DNA from 2 places in the Achromobacter sp. KK8 genome. Region 1 is predicted to be linked to the other one. Evidence: predicted binding sites of a transcription regulator. Region 1 holds the regulator's gene; the other holds the start of a gene.
The links. Region 1 encodes NrdR, which represses ribonucleotide reductase genes. Its sites were predicted from a motif close to CACNANATNTNGTG; they were not measured.
Positions count from the first base shown of each region.

Region 2: ACVN9Z_RS22365 (ribonucleoside triphosphate reductase) is a predicted target of NrdR. The motif match lies at 6,816-6,829, and genes of this name have one in related genera.

Region 1 covers NZ_CM135178.1:2,268,952-2,280,309, forward strand. Annotated here, with positions in the region: gene erpA (iron-sulfur cluster insertion protein ErpA) at 1-271, shown strand, start outside; gene ACVN9Z_RS10495 (anhydro-N-acetylmuramic acid kinase) at 375-1,484, opposite strand; gene ACVN9Z_RS10500 (M23 family metallopeptidase) at 1,564-2,973, opposite strand; gene tyrS (tyrosine--tRNA ligase) at 3,231-4,460, shown strand; gene ACVN9Z_RS10510 (YbhB/YbcL family Raf kinase inhibitor-like protein) at 4,533-5,189, shown strand; gene ACVN9Z_RS10515 (LysE family translocator) at 5,269-5,907, opposite strand; gene glyA (serine hydroxymethyltransferase) at 6,113-7,363, shown strand; gene nrdR (transcriptional regulator NrdR) at 7,570-8,049, shown strand; gene ACVN9Z_RS10530 (GlxA family transcriptional regulator) at 8,097-9,056, opposite strand; gene ACVN9Z_RS10535 (cysteine hydrolase family protein) at 9,069-9,638, opposite strand; gene ribD (bifunctional diaminohydroxyphosphoribosylaminopyrimidine deaminase/5-amino-6-(5-phosphoribosylamino)uracil reductase RibD) at 9,879-11,000, shown strand; gene ACVN9Z_RS10545 (hypothetical protein) at 10,997-11,358, opposite strand, start outside.
Region 2 covers NZ_CM135178.1:4,817,724-4,829,081, forward strand. Annotated here, with positions in the region: gene ACVN9Z_RS22330 (efflux RND transporter permease subunit) at 1-82, shown strand, start outside; gene ACVN9Z_RS22335 (8-oxoguanine DNA glycosylase OGG fold protein) at 264-1,049, shown strand; gene ACVN9Z_RS22340 (LysR family transcriptional regulator) at 1,107-2,012, opposite strand; gene ACVN9Z_RS22345 (M20 family metallopeptidase) at 2,127-3,548, shown strand; gene ACVN9Z_RS22350 (Bug family tripartite tricarboxylate transporter substrate binding protein) at 3,561-4,553, shown strand; gene ACVN9Z_RS22355 (PepSY-associated TM helix domain-containing protein) at 4,739-6,349, shown strand; gene ACVN9Z_RS22360 (DUF3325 domain-containing protein) at 6,346-6,696, shown strand; gene ACVN9Z_RS22365 (ribonucleoside triphosphate reductase) at 6,836-8,836, shown strand; gene nrdD (anaerobic ribonucleoside-triphosphate reductase) at 8,901-9,083, shown strand; gene ACVN9Z_RS22375 (anaerobic ribonucleoside-triphosphate reductase activating protein) at 9,049-9,840, shown strand; gene ACVN9Z_RS22380 (aminotransferase-like domain-containing protein) at 9,831-11,261, opposite strand.

The DNA of each region.
Region 1 (11,358 bases):
GGAAGGCAACCCCGAGCTGAAGCTGCGCGTGTTCGTGCAGGGCGGCGGCTGTTCGGGTTTCCAGTACGGTTTCACGTTCGACGAAGTCGTCAACGAAGACGACACCGTGCTGGACAAGGCCGGCGTGCAGTTGCTGGTCGACCCCATGAGCTTCCAGTACCTGGTTGGCGCCGAGATCGACTACAAGGAAGACCTGGAAGGCGCCCAGTTCGTCATCCGCAATCCCAACGCCAGCACCACCTGCGGCTGCGGCTCGTCGTTCTCGGTGTAAGCCGGTAGCGGCGTTGCGCCGCGATGGCGGCGCAACGCCCGCTCGGCCACAAAAAAAGCCCTTCGGTTTTCCGAGGGGCTTTTTGTCGTGCGGGCGGCGCGCGTCAGGCGGGATACAAGGCGCCCAGGATGCGCGCGCCACGCGCACCGGTGACGCCGGGCAGGCCGGCGGGGCGGCGCGCCAGGAAGGCCTGGGCCAGCCAGGCGAACGCCAGCGCCTCCACCTGTTGCGCCGGGACGCCCAGCGCGTCGGTGGCATGCACCGGGCGCTGCAGGCAATACGCCAACTCACGCATCAGTCCGGGGTTGCAGGCGCCGCCGCCGCAGACATAGAGCTCGCGCACGTCCGTGCCGGCGGCGTCGATGGCGTTGGCGACGGTGCGGGCCGTCAGGCGTTGCAGGGTGGCCTGCACGTCCTGCGGCGCCGGCCTGGGACCATCGTAGGCGGCCAGCCGGTCGTCCAGCCAGCGCATGTTGAACAGGTCGCGGCCGGTCGATTTGGGCGGCGGCAGCGCGAACCACGGTTCGCTCGCGATCAGTTGCTCCAGGAGCGGCGCCAGCACCTGGCCGCTGGCGGCCCAGCGGCCGTCGGCGTCATAGGATTGGCCCAGGTGCCGCTGGCACCAGCCGTCCAGGAAGACATTGGCCGGGCCCGTGTCGAAGCCGCGTGGCGGCTGGTCCGGCGCCAGCAGCGTGACGTTGGCGATGCCGCCCAGGTTCAGCACCGCGCGGCCTTGCGGCGCGCCGAACACGGCGGCGTGGAAGGGCGGCACCAGCGGCGCGCCCTGGCCGCCGGCGGCCACGTCGCGGCTGCGGAAGTCCGCCACCACGTCGATGCCGGTCAGCTCCGCCAGCAGGGCGGGCGCATTGAGCTGCACGGTGTAGCCGCTGTCGGGGCGGTGGCGTACCGTCTGGCCATGGGCGCCGATGGCGGCAACGTCCCGCGCTTGCAGCTTGGCGCCGGCCAGCAGGTCCGCCACCACCTGCGCATACAGGCGGGCCAGTTCGTTGGCGGCGAGCGCGGCGCGGGCCAGTTCGTCGTCGCCGGCAAGGTTCAGGGCCAGGAACTCGGCCCGCAGCGCGGCGGGCATCGACAGGCTGGCGCTGGCCAGCACCTGCGGCGGCTGGCCGTCGCGCAGTCGCGCCAGGACACCGTCGACGCCGTCCACGCTGGTGCCGGACATCAGGCCGATGAAATGCTGGGGTGTCGTCATGTCAAAAGCCGCCTGTAAAAAAAGCGGCCCGGCATCGAGATGCGCGGGCCGCCTTGCGGATGCGAGATGCAGGTCCGGCTCAGCGGCTGGCCACGTTGGTCAGCGCGTCGGGCAGGGTCTGCTGGAATTCGGTGAGCAGCTGGATCTGCTGCTTGTACGGCGCCACGGCCTGATTGAAGGCGCGGATTTCGGCCGGTTCCAGGGCGCGGGCGACGGGCAGGTCGACCGACAACGGGTCGATCGGCTGGTTGTCGACGCGGAACTCGTAGTGCAGGTGCGGACCGGTGGCCCAGCCGGTGGCGCCGACGTAGCCGATCAGTTGCCCTTGCGAGATCTTGCTGCCCTTGGTGATGCCTTCGGCGATGCGGCTCTGGTGCGCGTAGAGCGTCGAGTACTTGCCGTGGTGCTTGACGATGACCACGTTGCCGTAGCCGTTCTGCCAGCCGGCGAATTCCACCGTGCCGTCGGCCGTGGAGTGGATCGGCGTGCCTGACGGCGCGGCATAGTCCACGCCCTTGTGCCCCGTCCAGGTCTTGTGGATCGGGTGCATGCGCATGCCGAACGTCGAGCTGATGCGGCTGAACTTCAGGGCGGTGCGCAGGAACGCGCCGCGCAGGCTGGTGCCGTCGAAGTCGTAGTACGAGCCGGTCTTGTTGTCGGCGCTGAACCAGACGGCGGAGTAGGTCTTGCCGCCGTTGATGAATTCCAGGGCCAGCACGCGGCCGGCGCCGGCGTAGCGGCCGTCGTGCGAGCGCACTTCGTAGACCACGCGGAACTGGTCGCCCTGGCGCAGGTCGCGCAGGAAGTCGATCTTGGCGCTGAGGATGTCGGCCATCTGCATGGTGACCGAATCGGGGATGCCGGCGGCATCGGTGGCGCCGAACAGCGAGGACCGGATCGTGCCCACGGCGACGCGGGTCTGGCGATCGGTGCTTTCGGTGATTTCCTCGGCCTTGTAGCCGGCGTCGGTGCGCGCCACGTGCAGCATGCGGGTGACGACCTGGCCGTCGGCCTCGTTGCCCGGCGTGTGGATGTAGCGCAGCCAGATCAGGTTGCCTTCGGCGTCGGTCGCGGCCTGCACCGACCGGCCCGGGTACAGCTTGTAGATGCTGCGCGCGCTGGCGTCGTGGGTCAGGAAGGTCTGCAGGTCCGGGGAATCCAGCTCCAGGCGCTGCAGCACGGCGGCCAGCGTGTCGCCCGCGCGGATGCGGGTTTCGCTGATGTAGGGCGCGGCGCTGGGCGTGCTGACTTCGACCTGTTCGGTGGTCAGCGGCAGGATGCTCTGGATGACGCGGGACGGGGGGAGTTCGCTGCGGTCGGGTTGCTGCACCATGCCCAAGGCGGCGGCGCCGGCAAACAGACCCATGGCGGTGACGAGGAGAGTGCGGCGGAAAAGTCCCGAGCGATGCGGCTTGGGCTCGACGGGCGCAAATACGGCGGCAACTTTGCGTTTGATGCTACTCGCCAGGTCGTGGAGGCCACGATTCATCGTGAAGATACCCTCTCAGGTGGCATGAGCTCGCAGGGTGCGTGACACGAACGGCCCCCGCGCGCCACGTTTTCCGGGGCAAGGGCTGGCGCGGGGCGCATCTTGTGAACAACGGGTGGTAACCGGAGCACAACTGCGTATATATGACAGTTGCGTATGATTAGGGCGGTATCCTAGCTGATTCGGCTAGAATTTTCGATAGTTTTCGTCACTTTTTACACCTTTTTATCGGCTGAAGCCGTTGCGGCCCCCCAAAAATGTCACCCTCCGAAGCCCCCACCACCCCCGAAGTCGAAGCCGATCTGCGTATTGCCAAGCGCGGATGCGATGAGTTGCTGGTCGAAGCCGAATTCGCCCGCAAGCTGGCCCGCAGCCGCGCCACCGGCGTGCCGCTGCGCATCAAGCTGGGGCTGGACCCGACCGCGCCGGACATCCACCTGGGCCATACCGTGGTGCTCAACAAGATGCGCCAGTTGCAGGACCTGGGCCATGAGGTCATTTTCCTGATCGGCGACTTCACCTCGACCATCGGCGACCCCAGCGGCCGCAACAGCACCCGCCCGCCGCTCACGCGCGAGCAGATCGAGGCCAACGCCAAGACCTACTATGCGCAGGCCAGCCTGGTGCTGGATCCGGCGCGCACCGAGATCCGTTACAACTCGGAGTGGTGCGACCCGCTGGGCGCGCGCGGCATGATCCAGCTGGCGTCGCGCTACACCGTGGCGCGCATGATGGAACGCGAGGATTTCACCAAGCGCTTCAAGGGCGGCATCCCGATCTCGGTGCATGAATTCCTGTACCCGCTGATGCAGGGTTACGACTCGGTGGCGCTGAAGTCCGATCTGGAGCTGGGGGGCACCGATCAGAAGTTCAACCTGCTGGTCGGCCGCGAGCTGCAGAAGGAGTATGGACAGGAGCCGCAGTGCATCCTGACGATGCCGCTGCTGGTCGGTACCGACGGCGTCGAGAAGATGTCCAAGTCCAAGGGCAACTACATCGGCATTTCGGAGTCGCCCGATTCGATGTTCGGCAAGCTGATGTCGATTTCCGACACGCTGATGTGGCGCTACTTCGAGCTGCTGTCGTTCCGCTCGCTGGAAGACATCGCCGCGCTGCGCCAGGAGATCGACGGCGGCCGCAATCCGCGCGACGCCAAGGTCATGCTGGCGCAGGAAATCATCACCCGTTTCCATTCGGCCAAGGCGGCCGAGGACGCCCTGGCCGCGTTCGAGGCGCGTTTCCGCGACGGCGCGATTCCGGAGGACATGCCCGAGGTCAGCATCGGCGGCGCGCCGGTCGGCATCCTCAAGCTGCTGCGCGAGGCTGGCCTGGTGGCTTCGGGTTCCGAGGCGCAGCGCAACGTCGAGCAGGGCGGGGTGCGCGTCAATGGCGACCGGGTCGAAGACAAATCGTTGCAACTGCCTGCGGGGACTTACGTGGTCCAGGTGGGCAAGCGCAAGTTCGCGCGTGTTAAGTTGAACCCATAATCGCGAAGATTTTGATACGCTGGAGGGACGTTCAAGGCTGGGATGCCTTCGCAGCACTTCAAGGAGCACGACATGAAACTTTCGAGTTTGTCTTTTTCCGATAACGAGTCGATTCCGGAGCGCTACGCCTTCGGCAAGATCGATGCGCAATCGCACGTCGCGCTGGCTGACAACTACAACCCGCAGTTTTCCTGGGACGACGTCCCGGCGGGTACGCAGTCGTTCGCCTTGATCTGCCACGACCCGGACGTTCCCTCCAAGCCCGACGACGTCAACCAGGAGGGCCGTGAAGTGCCGGCCGACCTGCCGCGGGTCGATTTCTTCCATTGGGTGCTGGTCGACCTGGCGGCCGACATGCGCGAAATCGACGAAGGCGCCTTTTCCAGCGGCATCACGCCGCGTGGCAAGGGCGGCCCGCTGGCGCCGCTGGATGCCCGTCAGGGCATCAATTCGTACTCGTCCTGGTTCGCCAACGACCACGACATGAGCGGCGACTATTTCGGCTATGACGGCCCGTGCCCGCCCTGGAACGACGCACTGGTGCACCGCTACGTGTTCACGCTGTACGCGCTGGACGTCCATACGCTGAACCTGCAGGGTTCGTTCACCGGCGAGGACGCGCTGCGCGCCATCCAGAAGCACGTGCTGGCGCAGGCGTCGCTGACCGGCACCTATACGCTCAACCCGAAGCTGGCGCCCAAGCAGATCGGGGCGACCTCGGCGTCCTGATTCCTCGCGATCAGTAAAAAGGGCCGCATCAATGCGGCCCTTTTTTATTTCCCGGCCATCCGCCGGATGCGCGGCGCCTTCAGGCGCCGGCGCGTTTCAGGCGCAGCAGCGCCACGCCGAAGGCGACGAATACCGAGCCCACTGCCCGGTTGATCCAGCGCAGCGCGCGTGGCTGCTGGAACAGGCGGCGGGCGCGGCGCGCCAGCAGGCCGTAGGCCAGCAGCGATGGCAGCGACAGGCCCATGAAGATGCCGGTCAGGATGAAGAACTGCGGCAGCAGCGGATTGGCCGCGTTCAGGAACTGCGGGAACAGCGCGGTGAAGAACAGGATGGGCTTGGGATTCAGGCCGGCCACGAGGGTGGCCTCCAGGTACAGCGCCAGCGCGCCGCGCGGCGGGCGGCCCTGGCTGTCCGGCGGCGGCGCGGCCACGCTGCTGCGGCCCAGCAGGTGGCGCAGGCCCAGGTAGATCAGGTAGGCGGCGCCGGCGATCTTGAGGATGGCGAACAGCAGGGCGGACGATTGCAGCACCACGCCCAGGCCCAGCATGGCGGCGCCGGACAGCAGGAACAGGCCTGTGATATTGCCTAGCGACGACGGCAGCACGGCACGCAGGCCGCCGGCGGCGCCATTGCGCATGGCCAGGATGCTGGCGGGGCCGGGGGTGACGACGCTGACGGCGGCGACCAGGGTGTAGGCGAGCAAAGTCTGGGTTTGCATGAAAGTTTCTCAAGTCGGATTGAGAGGGTTTTCCTGCCACGGATGGATCGCGGAAATTTCGCGCCCTTGGCGGGAATTTTGCCGCCATTCGGGGCATTTTGGCGACAGGGAAAGCGGCGGTACGCGGTAAACTATTCGTCATTATCCGGGTTTACCCACCCGGGCGCAGTTTTCTCCTCTCTTACCGCCTCAGGAACCCCCCGTCATGTTTGACCGCAACCTCACCCTCTCCAAGGCTGACCCGGACGTCTGGGCCGCCGTCCAGAAGGAAGACGTTCGCCAAGAGCAGCACATCGAGCTGATCGCTTCGGAGAACTACGCCAGCCCGGCCGTCATGGAAGCCCAGGGCACGCAGCTCACGAACAAGTACGCCGAAGGCTACCCGGGCAAGCGCTACTACGGCGGTTGCGAATACGTCGACGTGGTCGAGCAGCTGGCCATCGACCGCCTGAAGCAGATCTTCGGCGCCGAAGCCGCCAACGTGCAGCCCAACTCGGGTTCGCAGGCCAACCAGGGCGTGTACATGGCCGTCCTGAAGCCGGGCGACACGGTGCTGGGCATGAGCCTGGCCGAAGGCGGCCACCTGACGCACGGCGCGTCGGTCAACGCCTCGGGCAAGCTGTACAACTTCATCTCGTACGGCCTGGACGAAAACGAAGTCCTGAACTACGCCCAGGTCGAGCAGCTGGCCAAGGAGCACAAGCCCAAGCTGATCGTCGCCGGCGCCTCGGCCTACGCCCTGCACATCGACTTCGAGCGCATGGCCCGCATCGCCCACGACAACGGCGCGCTGTTCATGGTCGACATCGCCCACTACGCCGGCCTGGTCGCCGGCGGCGCGTACCCCAACCCGGTGCCGCACGCCGACTTCGTCACCTCGACCACGCACAAGTCGCTGCGCGGCCCGCGCGGCGGCGTCATCATGATGAAGGCCGAATACGAGAAGATCATCAACTCGGCCATCTTCCCCGGCATCCAGGGCGGTCCGCTGATGCACGTCATCGCCGGCAAGGCCGTGGCCTTCAAGGAAGCGCTGGAACCCGAATTCAAGACCTACGCGCAACAAGTGGTCAAGAACGCCAAGGTGCTGGCCGACACGCTGGTCAAGCGCGGCCTGCGCATCGTTTCGGGCCGCACCGAAAGCCACGTCATGCTGGTGGACCTGCGTGCCAAGGGCATCACGGGCAAGGAAGCCGAAGCCGTGCTGGGCCAGGCTCATATCACCGTCAACAAGAACGCCATCCCGAACGATCCGGAAAAGCCCTTCGTGACCAGCGGCATCCGCCTGGGCACGCCGGCCATGACCACCCGCGGCTTCACCGAAGCCGAGGCCGAGCTGACCGCCAACCTGATCGCCGACGTGCTGGACAACCCGCGTGACGAAGCCAACATCGCCGCCGTGCGCGCCAAGGTCAATGAGCTGACCTCGCGCCTGCCGGTGTACGGCAAGAAGTGATGCGGCGGCGGATCTTTCCCGCCGGCACATGACGAGGACGGCTCCGCAAGGGGCCGTCCTTTTGTTTTCGGGCCAATGGCGCTTGCGCGCCGGCGGTCATCATGGCAAAAATAATAGGGACGAATTTGTCATAGTCGCCACGGATCGACTGTCGCCTCGTTACAATATGGGCGAATTATTGCTTTCCGTGTTTTCAGGGATCACACATGCGGTGTCCATTTTGCGGCAACTCCGAAACGCAGGTCGTCGACAGCCGTGTCTCGGAAGAGGGCGACGCCATCCGTCGCCGGCGCCGCTGCCAGTCCTGTGACAAGCGCTTCACCACCTACGAGCGGGTGGAGCTGGCGATGCCGTCCGTGGTCAAGCGCAACGGCAGCCGCAGCGACTACGATCCCGCCAAGCTGCGCGCCAGCCTGAGCCTGGCGCTGCGCAAGCGCCCGGTCAGCACCGAGGACGTGGACGCCGCCGTCGCACGCATCGAGGAACAACTCCTGGCCAGCGGGCTGCGCGAAGTGGCTTCCGGGCATATCGGCGAACTGGTCATGAACGAGCTGCGCAAGCTCGACAAGGTGGCCTACGTGCGCTTTGCGTCGGTGTACAAGAGCTTCGAGGACATCGGCGAATTCGTCGAGGCGATCCGCGAGATGCAGGGGCCGGTGCTGCCCGCCAAGCTGCGCAAGGAATGAGGGCGCCGCGCGGCGCCTGAGGGTCGCGGATTGACTCGCAAGGCGCGCTACAGCGCGGGTGTCCGCGCCATGCTGGGCGTCTGCGGCTGGAATCGGCGCCACACGCGGCGCAGGTGCTGGGCCGAGCCGAATCCGGATTTCTCCGCCACCATCTCCAGGTTCAAGCGGGTTTCACGCAGCATGTCGCGCGCCAGCGCCACGCGTATCTGATACAGGTAGTCCATCGGCGTGCAGCCGGCGTGCTCGCGGAACAGCCGCGTCAGGTGGCGCGAACTGGTGTGGGCCTGCTCGGCCAGCGACTGCGCCGACCACGGCGCCGCCGGGTTGCGCACCACCGCGTCCTGGACTCGGTGCACACCGGGATGCATGTGGTTGCGGTGTTCCAGCCAGGGCGACAGGGCCGAGTCGGTGCCGGCGCGGCGCTGGTAGACCACCATGTCGCGCGCCACTTCACTGGCCACGCGCGGGCCGCAGTGGCGCGACACCATGTGCAGCGCCAGGTCGATGCCGGCGGTGATGCCGGCGCTGCTGACCAGGTTGCCGTCTTCGACGAAGATGCGGTTGTCGTGCAGCCGGGCGGACGGATCCATGTCGGCCAATTGCGCCAGGCAGCTGTGGTGCGTGGTGCATTCGCGCTGGCGCGTCAGGCCGGCCGCGGCGGCGAACAGGGCGCCGGCGCAGACGGTCATCAGCGTGAAGCCGTCGACCGGATGGCGCGCCGCCAGCCAGTCGATGATGACGCGGGCCTCGGGCTCGTCCAGGCGGATGTGCTTGCCCACCACCCCGGACACGATCACCAGCGCCTCGGGCGGCAGCTTCTGGGGCAGGGGCTGGATCCGCGCCAGGTGCAGGCCGGGAATGCCGCTTTCCACTTCGGTCGAGGGGCCGCAGAAATGCTGCGCGAAGGCGTCCGGGCACAGCTTGTTGGCAACCCGGAACGCCTCGGCCGGCCCGGCCACGTCGAGCAGCACGATTCCCCGCGGCAACACGAAGTACACGGGAATCATGGCGGCGCGTCCTTATTGCGCGTCGGCGAAGACGTCGGCGGCGCGGGCGATGCGGGCGAAGCGGCCCTGCAGCACCAGTTCGGTGGCGTCGCGGATCTCGGCGGGCGTGTAGTGCTTGCCCGACGGACTTTGCATGGCGAAAGTCAGCGTGGCGTCGGTCGGGAACACCACCTTGAAGCCGTCGTCGCTGGCGTGGCGGGTGGTGGTCTCGCAGCACTGTTCGGTGCGGATGCCGCTGACGATGACGCCCTCGATGCCGTGCTTGCGCAGCCAGTCCCGCAGCGTGGCGCCGTCGGCGTCCTTGGCGTAGAGGGAGGAATGCACGGTCTTGTGGAACACGGCGTCGGGCTCGATGCGCAGTTCCTTCAATGTCTTGACATGGCCGGAGGCCAGCGAGAATGGGTTGGCTGGATCGTTGGCGGCGCTGGTGTGAAACACCTGCAGCACCGGGATGTCGCGGGCACGGGCGGCGTCGATCAGGCCCTGGAGTTGCGAGATGAATGCCGGATATTCCGACTCGTCCCAAAACGGACGCTGGCGGAAGGAATCCTGGACGTCGATGACGATCAATGCTTGTTTCATGGCGGCGGGCTCCGTGCCTTGGGATTTCGAGAGATACGTGGCGTATTGTGGGCCTGCCCCGGCGGCGGGGCGAGGCCGTCCCGAGACCAGCATCGGCCCAAAACGGACATGACTGCCGGGCCGCTTGAACGATCATAGCGCGCCGGCGCGGGACGGCAAGCGCGGCGTGCCGGCGATCCGCCGCGGACATACAATCCGTGCATGATGAAGAACCCCAGCGAATCCGACGACCTGTCCTGGATGCGGCGCGCCCTGGCCCTGGCGCAGACCGTCATGTACTCGACCGCGCCCAACCCCCGGGTGGGCTGCGTCATCGTGCGCGATGGCCGCGTGCTGGGCGAGGGCGCCACCCAGCCTCCCGGCGGCCCGCATGCCGAAGTGTGCGCGCTGCGCGACGCGCAGGCGCGCGGCGAATCGGTGGCGGGCGCCACCGTCTACGTCACGCTGGAGCCGTGCAGTCATTTCGGCCGCACGCCGCCCTGCGTGGACGCCTTGCTGGCGGCTGCGCCGGCGCGGGTGGTGGTGGCGATCGGCGATCCCAACCCGCTGGTCAATGGCAAGGGGCTGGCGCGCCTGCGCCAGGCCGGTATCGCCGTCACCACCGGCATCTGCCGCGAAGAGGCGCTGGCCCTGAACGCCGGTTTCATTTCGCGCATGAGCCGCGGGCTGCCGTGGACCTGGCTCAAGATGGCGACGTCGCTGGATGGCCGCAGTGCCCTGCATAACGGCCTGTCGCAATGGATCACCGGCCCCGAGGCGCGCGCCGACGGGCATCTGTGGCGCGCGCGCAGCTGCGTGGTGCTGACCGGCATCGGCACCGTGCTCAAGGACGATCCGCAACTGACCGTGCGCAGCGTGCAGACGCCGCGCCAGCCGCGCCGGGCGGTGGTCGACGGGCGCTTCGAGATTCCCGAGGACGCGCGCCTGTTCGACGGCGGCGAGGTCATCGTGTTCACGGCGCGGGTCGACGCCGCCAAGCAGGCGCGGCTGGAAGCCAGGAACGTCCGCGTGGTGTCGATGCCCGCCGCCGAGCCCGACCGCGTGGACCTGCCGGCGATGATGCGCTGGCTGGCCGCGCAGCAGTTCAATGAAGTCCACGTCGAGGCCGGCGCCGGTTTGAGCGGCGCGCTGGTGGCGGCCGGCTGCGTCGACGAACTGCTGATATATATGGCGCCGATGTTGCTGGGCGACGCCGCCGGCGTGGTCAGGCTGCCGCCGCTGGAGCGGCTGGACGCCGCCCCGCGCTACGAATTCATCGAGGCGCAGCGGGTGGCGGCAGACCTGCGCGTGCGCGCCCGGGTGCCGGAGCATTGGCGCGGACTGTTGCGGCGGGTCGAATTGCCCGCCGTTCAGACGCCCTAGCGCTTGCCGCCGCGGGCCGCCGGGGTGGCGCTGCGCCAGGCCCACAGCGCGGCGCCGAGCGCCGCCAGCGCAAGCAGGCCGCCGGCCAGCAACAGGCCGGGATGCTGCTGGCGCGCGCGCTCCCAGGCTTTCCATGCCTGGATGTAGTGAAAGCGCGCGGCCGATTGGAAGTCCGGTTCAGGGCATTCGCGGCCGAAGGTGTCGCTGAAGGGCACCCGGGCGCCCTGGTCCACGTAGCGCAGATAGATGGCGGAGGCGCGTTCCGGCGTGTCGTCGATGACGTAACGCGCGCCGCGGCACAGCACGGCGGCGAAGGCCTGCGAGCGGCTGGGCAGTTCGTCGGCCGCCTTCATCGCGT
Region 2 (11,358 bases), 2.5 Mb from region 1:
GCTATACACCACGCCGATCGTGTATCTGGCGCTGGAACGGCTGCGGCTGAAGATGGCGGGCTGGCGGGCGAAGGACAATTAACCCTTAGCGCCACCCGGCCAATGCGTTTTTAGCAGGGGCACTTTCGCATATCCAAATACACCATTGACCGCTTCCAAGATAAACATGCCTATTGCAACTTAATCCTCCATAAATTCCTCTTGCGTGGTTTGGTAGGGTACGCAATAGAATCGCAATCCCTAGCCTCGCAGGAGCCATAAGAATGCCCGATGCCACTGATCGCTTTGTTCCGCAACATCTCCGCGTATTCCTGAACACTAGGTATAAGGAACAAGAGCCATTCAATCCTCAATCTCCATATGAATGGGCGCAGCGTACTCTCGGCATAGACCGACAATCTCTCGCACGGCAACCATTGAACCGTGCTCAAGTACGCGCAATCTGCTTAAACGGAGATGATGCGCTCGACGGCTACCTCACCATTATGGCGTGGGGGATGCAAGGTGTCGGAAAGACTGGCAAGAAGGCGATCGCGGCATGGAGGGACGGACAAACACGCATACAACAGAACATCAATACATTACGAGCAGGTCAGATGAGCCGAGCCGAAGCATTCGAACTATTCGCCACTCGCAATCCCATCGCACAACTCGGCCCTTCATACTTTACAAAAATTCTTTATTTCTACGCGCCGGAAGCCCCTCAGGGCGCCGATCGCTACATTATGGATACGTGGACCGGGAAAGCCATAAATCTACTCACTGGCGAACATATCGTGCGGATTCAAGGTGAAAGCGCCACACCGTCGAACAGATCCGAGAATTATGAAGTGTTCTGTCGTGAAGTAGAGGCCTTAGGTGCAGTTGCCAACCGTCAACATCCTCAAGCGCCCCTATTGAATGAACATATCGAGCGTATGCTGTTCTGCCAAGGGGCCCAACGAGGAAAGGATAGAGGCCCATGGAGAAAACACGTCCACGCAAAATGGCCCACCGAGCGGCCACTGCATCGTTATAACCACGGTCGCATACTAGCTCGCATACTCTAACGATGCATCATCCCGCATGCATATGTTCTAGCACTCATCTTTTGCATCACCGCCCGCTTACTCCGGGCGTGGCGCCACGGTCAGGCGTTCGGCCAACAGCGCCAGAAAGGCCCGCGCCAGCGGCGGCAGATTGGCGCCGCGCAAGGTCACGACCTGGATGCTGCGCTGGCGCATTTCGGGATTGCTGAACGGCACCGCCACCAGGCCGGCGCTGGCGAGCAGGCCGATCACTGTCAGGTAGCCCGTCAACGCCACGATCTGGCTGCCCGGCAGCATCGGCAGGAAGGCCGCCGAATGGTTCGAGACGTAGGCAGGCTCGATATGCACGCCGGCATTGGCGCAGGCCGCGTCGAACAGGTCGCGCACCGTGGTGCCGGGGTCGCCCAGCGACAGCGGCGCCTGCGCCAGGTCGCGCACGCCGACGCTGCGGCGCGCGGCCAGCGGATGGCGTCGGCACATGATGGCGTAGACCGGCGCGCGGCATTGCAATTCGGTCTTGAGGCGCTCGTCCGGCGCCACCGTGTAGCGCAGCGCCAGCTGCGACAACCCTTCCAGCACCAGTCGGTTGACCTCCTCCGGCCGCTCCACCAGCAGGTGGAAGCGCGCCTCGGGGCGGATACGCTTGAAGTCGGCCATGCACTGCGGCAGGAAGCGATGGGCAAAGCCTTCGGTGCAGGCCAGCCGGATGGTCACGTCGCCCAGCGCGCTGCGCTGGCGGATGCCGGTGGTGACGCGCTCGGCCTCCAGCGCGGCGGCGTTGGCGTATGCCGCCAGCTGGCGGCCGGCCTCGCTCAATGCCATGCCGCGCGCCTGGCGCTCGAACAGCGCAATGCCCAGCTCGTCCTCCAGCTTGGCGATCTGGCGGCTCACGGCGGAGGCCGCCACGTGCTGCGCGGCGGCGGCGCCGGCGATGGAGCCGCAGCGCGCCACCTCCAGGAAATACCTCAGGCCCAGCGAAATCATGGCAAGCTTCCCCAAGCCATTGCCTAAATGGCAACGATCAAATGCGAATTATCTAATTGTGGCATGCGCATAAGCGTAATAACTTTGTGCCTGTGCCGCTACCCCGAGACCGCAGTGATCCGCGAACAAGCCATCCTCCACGCCACCCAAGCCTATGACGACGGCACCTTGCAGGCCGAACTGGCCCGCCGCGTCGCCTACCAGACCGAAAGCGAGGAGCCCGGCCAGGCCGCCTGCCAGCACGCCTACCTGAACGACGAACTGGCGCCGCAGCTGGAACAGCTGGGCTTCACCTGTCATGTGCACCCCAACCCGGCGGGCGTCGACCTGCCGATCCTGGTGGCGCGGCGCATCGAAGCGCCGGCGCTGCCGGGCGTGCTGCTGTACGGCCATGGCGACGTGGTGCGCGGCAATGCGGCCAAGTGGGAAGCCGGCCGCGATCCATGGCGCCTGCGGGTCGAGGGCGACCGCTGGTACGGGCGCGGCACCGCCGACAACAAGGGGCAACACACCATCAACCTGGCCGCGCTGCGCCAGGTGCTGCGGGCGCGCGACGGCAAACTGGGCTTCAACGCCACCTGGCTGATCGAGACCGGCGAGGAAGCGGGCTCGCCCGGCCTGGCCGCCTTCTGCGAAGCGCAGCGCGACGCGCTGGCCGCCGACGTTTTCATTGCCAGCGACGGCCCGCGCCTGGCCGCCGCCCGCCCCACCCTGTTCATGGGCTCGCGCGGCGCGGTGAACTTCGAATTGAGCCTGCGCGCCCGCGAACGCGGCTACCACTCGGGCAACTGGGGCGGGCTGCTGGCCAATCCCGCCATCGTCCTGTCGCACGCCATCGCCTCCCTGGTGGACGCGCGTGGCCGCATCCTGGTGCCGGGCCTGCGGCCGCCGCCCATCCCGGCGCCGGTGGTGGCGGCGCTGGCGGACCTGGAAGTAGGTGGCGGCGCCGACGATCCCGCGATCGACCACGACTGGGGCGAGCCCGGCCTGTCGCCCTCGGAGCAGGTGTTCGGCTGGAACAGCCTGGACGTGCTGACCTTCGGCGCCGGCGATCCGGCCAAGCCGGTCAATGCCATTCCGCCCGTCGCCACGGCCTGGTGCCAGTTGCGTTTCGTGGTCGGCACCGACTGGCGCGCGCTCGAGCAGCACGTGCGCGCCCATCTGGACGCGGCCGGCTTTGCCGACGTGCGGGTCCGCGTCGGCATGCAGGCCGGCGCCACCCGCCTGTCGCCCGACAACCCCTGGGTACGCTGGGCCGCCGCCTCGATCGAGCGCAGCACCGGCCAGCGCCCGGCGCTGCTGCCCAACCTGGGGGGCTCGCTGCCCAACGACATCTTCGCCGACCTGCTCGGCCTGCCCACGCTGTGGGTGCCGCATTCCTACCCCGCCTGCGCCCAGCACGCGCCCAACGAGCATCTGCTGGGCAGCGTGGCGCGCGAGGGCCTGGCCATCATGGCGGGCCTGTTCTGGGACCTGGGCGACCAGGGCGCCGCGCTGCGCCAGGCCGCCGCCGAAACCGATTCCTCTCCCTCCTGACCGGACTCTTCCATGATCGCCCGACTCCGCGCCGCCGCGCTGGCCTGCCTTTCGGCCCTTGCCCTGCAAGCCACCCTGGCCGCCCCCGCCGCGCACGCCGCCTATCCCGAACAGGCCATCAAGCTGGTGGTGCCGTTCACGCCCGGCGGCGCCACCGACGCCGTGGCCCGGCTGCTGGCCAACCGGCTGTCGGGCAAGCTGGGCCAGGCCGTGATCGTCGAGAACCGGCCCGGCGCCTCGACCGTCATCGGCGCCAACGCCGTGGCGCAGGCCCAGCCCGACGGCTACACGCTGATGCTGTCGGGTAGCACCACCTACACCGTGCTGCCGGCGCTCAAGCGCGACCTGCCCTACGATCCGCGCCGCAGCTTCGAGCACATCGCCATCGTGGCCCTGGCGCCGGTGGTGCTGCTGGCGCAGAACAGCCTGCCGGCCAAGACCGCGCAACAGGCCGCCGAGCTGGCGCGCGACAAGACCGCCGGCGGCGGCCTGATGTACGGCACCTTCGGTCCAGGGTCGGCGCCGCACCTGGTGGGTGAAATGTTCGCCGAGGCCGCGGGCGCCAAAATGACGCCGGTGCCCTACAAGGGCAGCGCGCAGTTCATCACCGCGCTGATCGGCGGCGAAATCGCGCTGGGCGTGGACACCGTGTCGTCGGCCGCGCCGCAGGTCAAGGCGGGCAAGGTGCGCGCGCTGGCCGTCACCGGCGAACACCGCGTGCCGCAGTTGCCGGACGTGCCGACCTTCATCGAAAGCGGCCTGCCCGGCGTCTCGATGGTGGGCTGGTACGGGCTGGTGGCGCCGGCTCGCACGCAGCCGCCGGTGCTGGACACGTTGAACCGCGCGGTCGCGGACATCATGGCCGACCCGCAGGTACGCCGCGCCATCGCCGACCTGGCGCTGGAGCCGGTCTACCTGGACGGCCCCGCCTTCACCGCGCGCATGGAACAGGAACTCAAGACCTTCGGCGAAGTGGGCCGGCGCGCCGACATCAAGCTGGACTGAAGCGCCCGCCCCGCGCGGGCGCCGGCGGGCCACGATCCGCCGGCACGATGGCGTCGGGAATCGTCCTATTCCGACCCCATTTCGACTAGAATCGGAACCATTCTCAATAAAAGACCCGCGGCAGGGCTCGCGGCGGCGTCGATAGAAGAAAGAGGCGCGTTCTGAAACCCAGTTTCCGTTTGTCCATGGCCTGGCTCCACACCTGGGTCGGCCTGTGGTTTTCCTGGCTGCTGTTCGCCGTCTTCCTGACCGGGACGCTGGCGGTGTTCGCCGAACCCATCACCCACTGGATGACGCCGGAGCACCATGCGGCCGAGGCCGAGGCGGCGGCGCGCGAGCCCGTGAAGGTGGATCGCGCGCGCCGGCTCGATCTGGCGGTGCAGTACATGGCGCGGCATCACGCCGGCGCCGGCATGTGGGAGATCTGGCCGGTCAACCGCCACCACGACAACGGCCTGGTGGCCTACTGGTTCGACTCGAACGGCGCATATGCCGACGCCGAACTCGACCCCGAGACCGGCCGCGAACTGGACGAGGACCGCCACGAGGCAGGCCGCGCCACCTTCGGCGGCGACCACTTCGTCGACTTCCACTACAACCTGCACGCGCAGCCCCTGGGCCTGTGGATCGTGGCCTTCGCCGCCATGGCGATGCTGGTGGCGATGGTTTCCGGCGTGGTGACGCACAAGCGCATCTTCAAGGACTTCTTCACCTTCCGCGCCAGCAAGGGCCAACGTTCGTGGCTGGACGCGCACAACGCCACCGCGGTGCTGACCCTGCCCTTCCAGTTCATGATTGCCTATACCGGCATCGTGATCTCGGCCTTCACGCTGATGCCAGCGCCCATCGCGGCGACCTATGGCCCCGGCGCCGAGGCCGCCCGCCTGTACCTGGCCGAACTGGCGCGCGAAGACCAGCCCCCGCTGACCGGCACCGCGCTCGCCGTGCCGGCCCTGGAACCGCTGGTCGCGCGCGCCGAACGGTTGATCGGGCAGACCGCGCGCGCCATCGTCATCAACAACCCCGAAGACGGCTCGATGCGGATCGCGGTCTATGGCTGGAACGAGGAGGCCGACCAGAACGTCCATATCAGCAGCACCACCGGCATGGCGGAATTCTCCGCCGCCACCGGTCAATTGCTGCGCCTGCGCGCCCCCGGCGGCGTCGAGGGCGGCGCCGCGCCGTTGACGCGCCAGGTGATGTCCGACCTGCACATGGTCAAGTTCGGCGGACTGGCGATGAAATGGCTGTACTTCGTGTGCGGCCTGGCCGGCAGCGCCATGATGGGCACCGGCGCGGTCTTGTTCATGGTCAAGCGCCGCAACCGGATGGGCGACGAATTCGGCGCCGCCACCGCGCGCGTCTACCGCCTGATCGAAGGCCTGAACGTGGCCGCGCTGGCCGGCCTGGCGATCGCCTGCGTCGCCTACCTGTGGGCCAACCGGCTGTTGCCGGTGTCGCTGCCGCAGCGCGCCGGCTGGGAACTGCGCGCCTTCTTCATCGTCTGGGCGCTGACGCTGGCCCATGCCTGGCTGTGCAGTCCGCGGCGCGCCTGGCTGTGGCAGCTGGGCCTGCTGTCGGCGCTGTGCCTGCTGCTGCCGCTGCTGTCCCTGATGACGCTGGGCGACCATCCGCTGGCGCAGATCGCGCGCGGCGACTGGGAAAGCGCCGGGGTCGAACTGACGGCCGTGGCCATAGGCGTGGCGGCCGGCTGGGCCGCGCTGCGGCTGGGCCGCAAACCGCTGTCGGCGCCGCCGCCGCGCGATACGCGCGCTTCGCGGGAGGCCACGGCATGAATCTCAACGACGCCTTCGGCATCGCCATGGCGCTGCTGCTGACCTATTCCGGCATGGCCTGCCTGAGCCTGGCGATGCCGCGCCATTACGACCAGGTCTGGGGCCGCGATCCCTCGGCCGGCCATTCCCGCGTGCTGCGCGGCGCGGGCATCCTGCTGTTGCTGCTGGCGCTGCTGCCCTGCGTCGGCCTGTGGGGCAACACCGTGGGCGTGGTGGCCTGGCTGGGCTGGCTGTCGGCCGGCGCGTTGCTGTGGGTCGGCATGCTGTCGTGGTCGCCGCGCCCGGCCATGGGCACCGCCGCCCTGGCGCTGGTGATCTCGCTGGCCGGGGTCGGCTTGGGTTTCTAGGGCCGCATTGCGTCCGCGCCGGCCCGGCCGGCGCCGTTTGACCGGCATCAAGACAAGCCGACAAACGCCTCGATAGCCGGGCTTTCGACACCATAGGTGGTGGTAGAGTTTTCCTACCCCACAACATATGGTGTCAGCGATGCAACTCCAACACATCCTCAAGCGCGACGGCCGGGTCGTCGCATTCGACCGCGACAAGATCGCCGCGGCCATCGCCGCCGCCGGCCGCGGCACCGGAGAACTGGACGCCGACGTCGCGCAGGCGCTGACCGGCGCGGTGATCGAGGCGCTGGCCGCCGAAGGCAACGTCTGCCCCGGCGTGGAGACCATCCAGAACCAGGTCGAGGAAACGCTGGTCAAGGCCGGCTACTGGCGCACCGCCCGCGCCTACATCGTCTACCGCGAACAACACGCCCGCCTGCGCGCGCTGCGCCACACCCTGGTGGACGTGGAAAGCGCCATGGAGGAATACCTGGAACAGCGCGACTGGCGCGTCAACGCCAACGCCAACCAGGGCTACAGCCTGGGCGGGCTGATCCTGAACGTGGCCGGCAAGGTCACCGCCAACTACTGGCTGTCCAACGTCTTCACCCCCGAGGCCGGCCAGGCCCACCGCGACGGCGACATCCACATCCACGACCTGGACATGCTCAGCGGCTATTGCGCCGGCTGGTCGCTGCGCCAGCTGCTGACCGAAGGCTTCAATGGCATCCCTGGCAAGATCGAGGCCACGCCGCCGCGCCACATGTCGGCGGCCATCGGCCAGATCGTCAACTTCCTGGGCACGCTGCAGAACGAATGGGCCGGCGCCCAGGCCTTCAGCTCGTTCGACACCTACATGGCGCCCTTCATCCGGCGCGACGCGATGACCTACGCCGAGGTCAAGCAAAGCATGCAGGAACTGATCTACAACCTGAACGTGCCGAGCCGCTGGGGCACGCAGACGCCGTTCACCAACCTGACCTTCGACTGGACCTGCCCGGCCGACCTGAAGGAGCAGATCCCCTACGTCGGCGGCGAGGAAATGCCGTTCGCCTATGGCGACCTGCAGGCCGAGATGGACATGATCAACCGCGCCTACATCGAGGTGATGATGGCCGGCGACGCCAAGGGGCGCGTGTTCACCTTCCCGATTCCCACCTACAACATCACGCCTGACTTCGACTGGGACCATCCCAACACCGAGCGCCTGTTCGAGATGACCGCGCGCTACGGCCTGCCGTACTTCCAGAACTTCCTCAATTCCGATCTGGAGCCGCACATGGTGCGCTCCATGTGCTGCCGCCTGCAGCTGGACCTGCGCGAGCTGCTCAAGCGCGGCAACGGCCTGTTCGGCTCGGCCGAGCAGACCGGCTCGGTGGGCGTGGTGACCGTCAACTGCGCCCGCCTGGGCCACACCTGCCGCGGCGACGAGGCAGCGCTGATGGCGCGCCTGGATCACCTGCTGGGCCTGGGCCGCGACGTGCTGGAAACCAAGCGCAAGGTGGTGCAGCGCTACATCGACCAGGGGCTGTACCCGTACACGCGGCGCTACCTCGGCACGCTGCGCAACCACTTCAGCACGCTGGGCGTGAACGGCATCAACGAGATGATCCGCAACTTCAGCGGCGACGCCGAGGACGTCACCACGCCGGCCGGCCATGCGCTGGCGGTGCGCCTGCTGGATCGGGTGCGGGCGCGCATGACCGAGTTCCAGGAAGAGACCGGGCACCTCTACAACCTGGAGGCCACGCCCGCCGAAGGCACCACCTACCGCTTCGCCCGCGAAGACCGCAAGCGCTACCCCGGCATCCTGCAGGCGGGCACCGAGGCCCAGCCCTACTACACCAACTCCAGCCAGCTGCCGGTGGGCCACACCGACGATCCGTTCGAGGCGCTGGCCCTGCAGGAGTCGCTGCAGGGCAAGTACACCGGCGGCACCGTGCTGCATCTGTACATGAACGAGGCCGTGTCGTCGGCCAGCGCGTGCAAGGAACTGGTGCGGCGCGCGCTGTCGAATTTCCGGCTGCCGTACATCACCGTCACGCCGACGTTCTCGATCTGCCCGAACCACGGCTATCTGGCCGGGCACCACGAGTTCTGCCCGAAGTGCGACGCCGAATTGCTGGCCAGGCAGGCGTCTTGCTGCGCGCCGGCCTGACCGCCGCTGTCGACCGCTTTTTTCCCCGGGCGATCCCCGCCCGGCCTTTCCCCAAGGAGCCGTTATGCAAACCGTGATCTCTCCCGAAGCCGCCGCCCCGCAGGCGCTGCGCCTGGACGACAGCCAGCGCGTGCGCTGCGAAGTCTGGACCCGCGTCATGGGCTACCACCGCCCCGTGTCTTCCTTCAATACCGGCAAACAAGGCGAATTCAATGAACGCCGCTTCTTCGTCGAACAACGTGCCTGAAGCGGCCGGCGGCCGCAAGGCCGCCCCCGCCCGCCACCCACCGCGCATGGCCTATGCCGCGCCGCCGCGGCCGGCGGCCCAGCCGCTGCCGCGCCATTCCCCGGCGGTGGGCGGGCTGACGCCGTTTTCCACCGTGGACTGGCCCGGCACGCTGGCCGCCGTCATCTTCATCGCCGGCTGTCCGTGGCGCTGCCACTACTGCCACAACCCCGAACTGCAGACGCGCAACGCGCGCTACGACTGGCGCGACGTGCGCGCCTTCCTCGACAACCGCCAGGGGCTGCTGGACGCCGTGGTGTTCTCCGGCGGCGAACCGCTGAGCGAGCCGCGCCTGCCGTCGATGATCCGCGAGGCGCGGCGCATGGGCTATCGCATCGGCCTGCACACGGCCGGCATCTATCCGCTGCGGCTGGCCGACGTGCTGCGCTACCTGGACTGGGTCGGCCTGGACATCAAGGCCGACGCGCAGGGCTATGACGACATCACCGGCCGGCGCGATTCGCACCGCCCGGCGCAGGCCTGCCTGACGCAGTTGCTGACGGCCGGCGTGGATTTCGAATGCCGCATCACCTGGCATCCCGACTGGCTCGACGAGACCCGGTTGCTGGGATTGGCGCGCGAACTGGCGCGGCGCGGCGTCAAGCGCTTCGCGGTGCAGGGCGCGCGCAGCTGCCCCAGCACGCCGCCGGCGCGGCTGCTGGGCACGCAGGCACAGGCTTTGCTGCGCGGCTGGTTCGAGGAATTCGCCTACCGCTGAGCGCTGGCGCGTCCCAGGCGCGCCGCCAGCGCCGCGTGAAAGCGCGGCGACGCCACCGCGCCCACATTGCAGCGCGACCACGGCGACACGGCGGTCGGGTCGACGCTGAACACCCGGCCCGGCGCCATGATGACCTTCTCGGGCATCAGGTCCTGGGCCAGCGCCAGCGAATTGTCCACGCCCGGAAACGCCGACCACAGGTACAGCGAGCTGGTGGGCCGCGCGTAGACCTCGGCGCCCAGCGAATCCAGCACCCGCAGCGCGTCGCCGGTGGCCGCCTCCAGCCGCTGGCGCAGGCGCACCAGATGGCGTTCGTAGTGGCCGTCGCGCAGCATCACGTCGACCATGCGCTCGCAGTATTCCGAACTGCTGACGTGCACCAGCGCCTTCAGGTCCGCCAGATCGCTGGCCAGGCCCGCGCCGCAGGCGATGAAGCCGACCCGCAAGGCCGCCGAGAACGACTTCGAGAAACTGCCGATGTAGACCGTGCGTTCCAGCTGATCCAGCGCCGACAGCCGCACCGCCGAGGTCGGCTTGAAGTCGGCCAGCGGGTCGTTCTCCACCACGATCAGGTTGTAGCGCTCGGACAGCTGCAGCAGCTTGTAGGCCTTGGCCGGCGAGATGTCCGAACCGGTGGGATTGTGCGCCAGCGACTGGGTGAAAAAGAGGCGCGGCTTCTCGCGCTGCAACAAGGCCTCCAGCGCCGCCAGGTCAGGCCCGTCCGCCAGGCGCGGCACGCCCAGCATGCGCACGCCCGCCAGCTTGAGCTTGCCGAACAGCGGGTAGTAGCCCGGATCGTCCACCAGCGCCGCCGCGCCCGGCGGCAGGAAATAGCGGATCACCAGGTCCATGGCCTCGTTGGCGCCGTGCGTCAACACCAGTTGCGACGGCGCCGCGCTGATGCCGACGTCGCCCAGCTTGCGCACCAGGCTCTCGCGCAGCGGCGCGTAGCCGAAACGGCTGCCATAGCGGAACAGCGTGCCCAGGCCGGTGCGCACCACCTTCTGGTGATAGCGGTCCATGCGCATGTCGGCCAGCCATTCCACCGGCGGGAAACCGTCGCCGGCGGCGATGGCGTCTGGTTGGGTCTTGAGCTGCTCGCGCATCAGCCAGACGATGTCCATGGCGCGGCTCAACTGGCCCGGCTCCTCGTCGGCGGCGCGCCGCGCCGGACCGGTATCGAGCACGTAGAAGCCCGAGCCGCGGCGCGGTTCCACCAGCCCGCGCGCCACCAGCATCTCGAACGCCACCACCACGGTGTTCTTGGCGTAGCGGTGCAATTGCGCCAGCTCGCGCAGCGATGGCAATTTATCGCCCGGGCGGTAGACGCCCTCGGCGATCTGGCGCCCGATCAGGCGCGCCAGGCTTTCGGCGATGGGCGCGGCGCGCGGGGCGCGGCCCGGGGAGTTATCGGCGTCCACGGCGTGGTTTCCAGCGGGAAAAAGTCGAAAATTGGTGCAGTGCGATGGTACTGTTCGCCCAAACTGTACCTCTGAATGCCGGTACAGTTTACCTAGA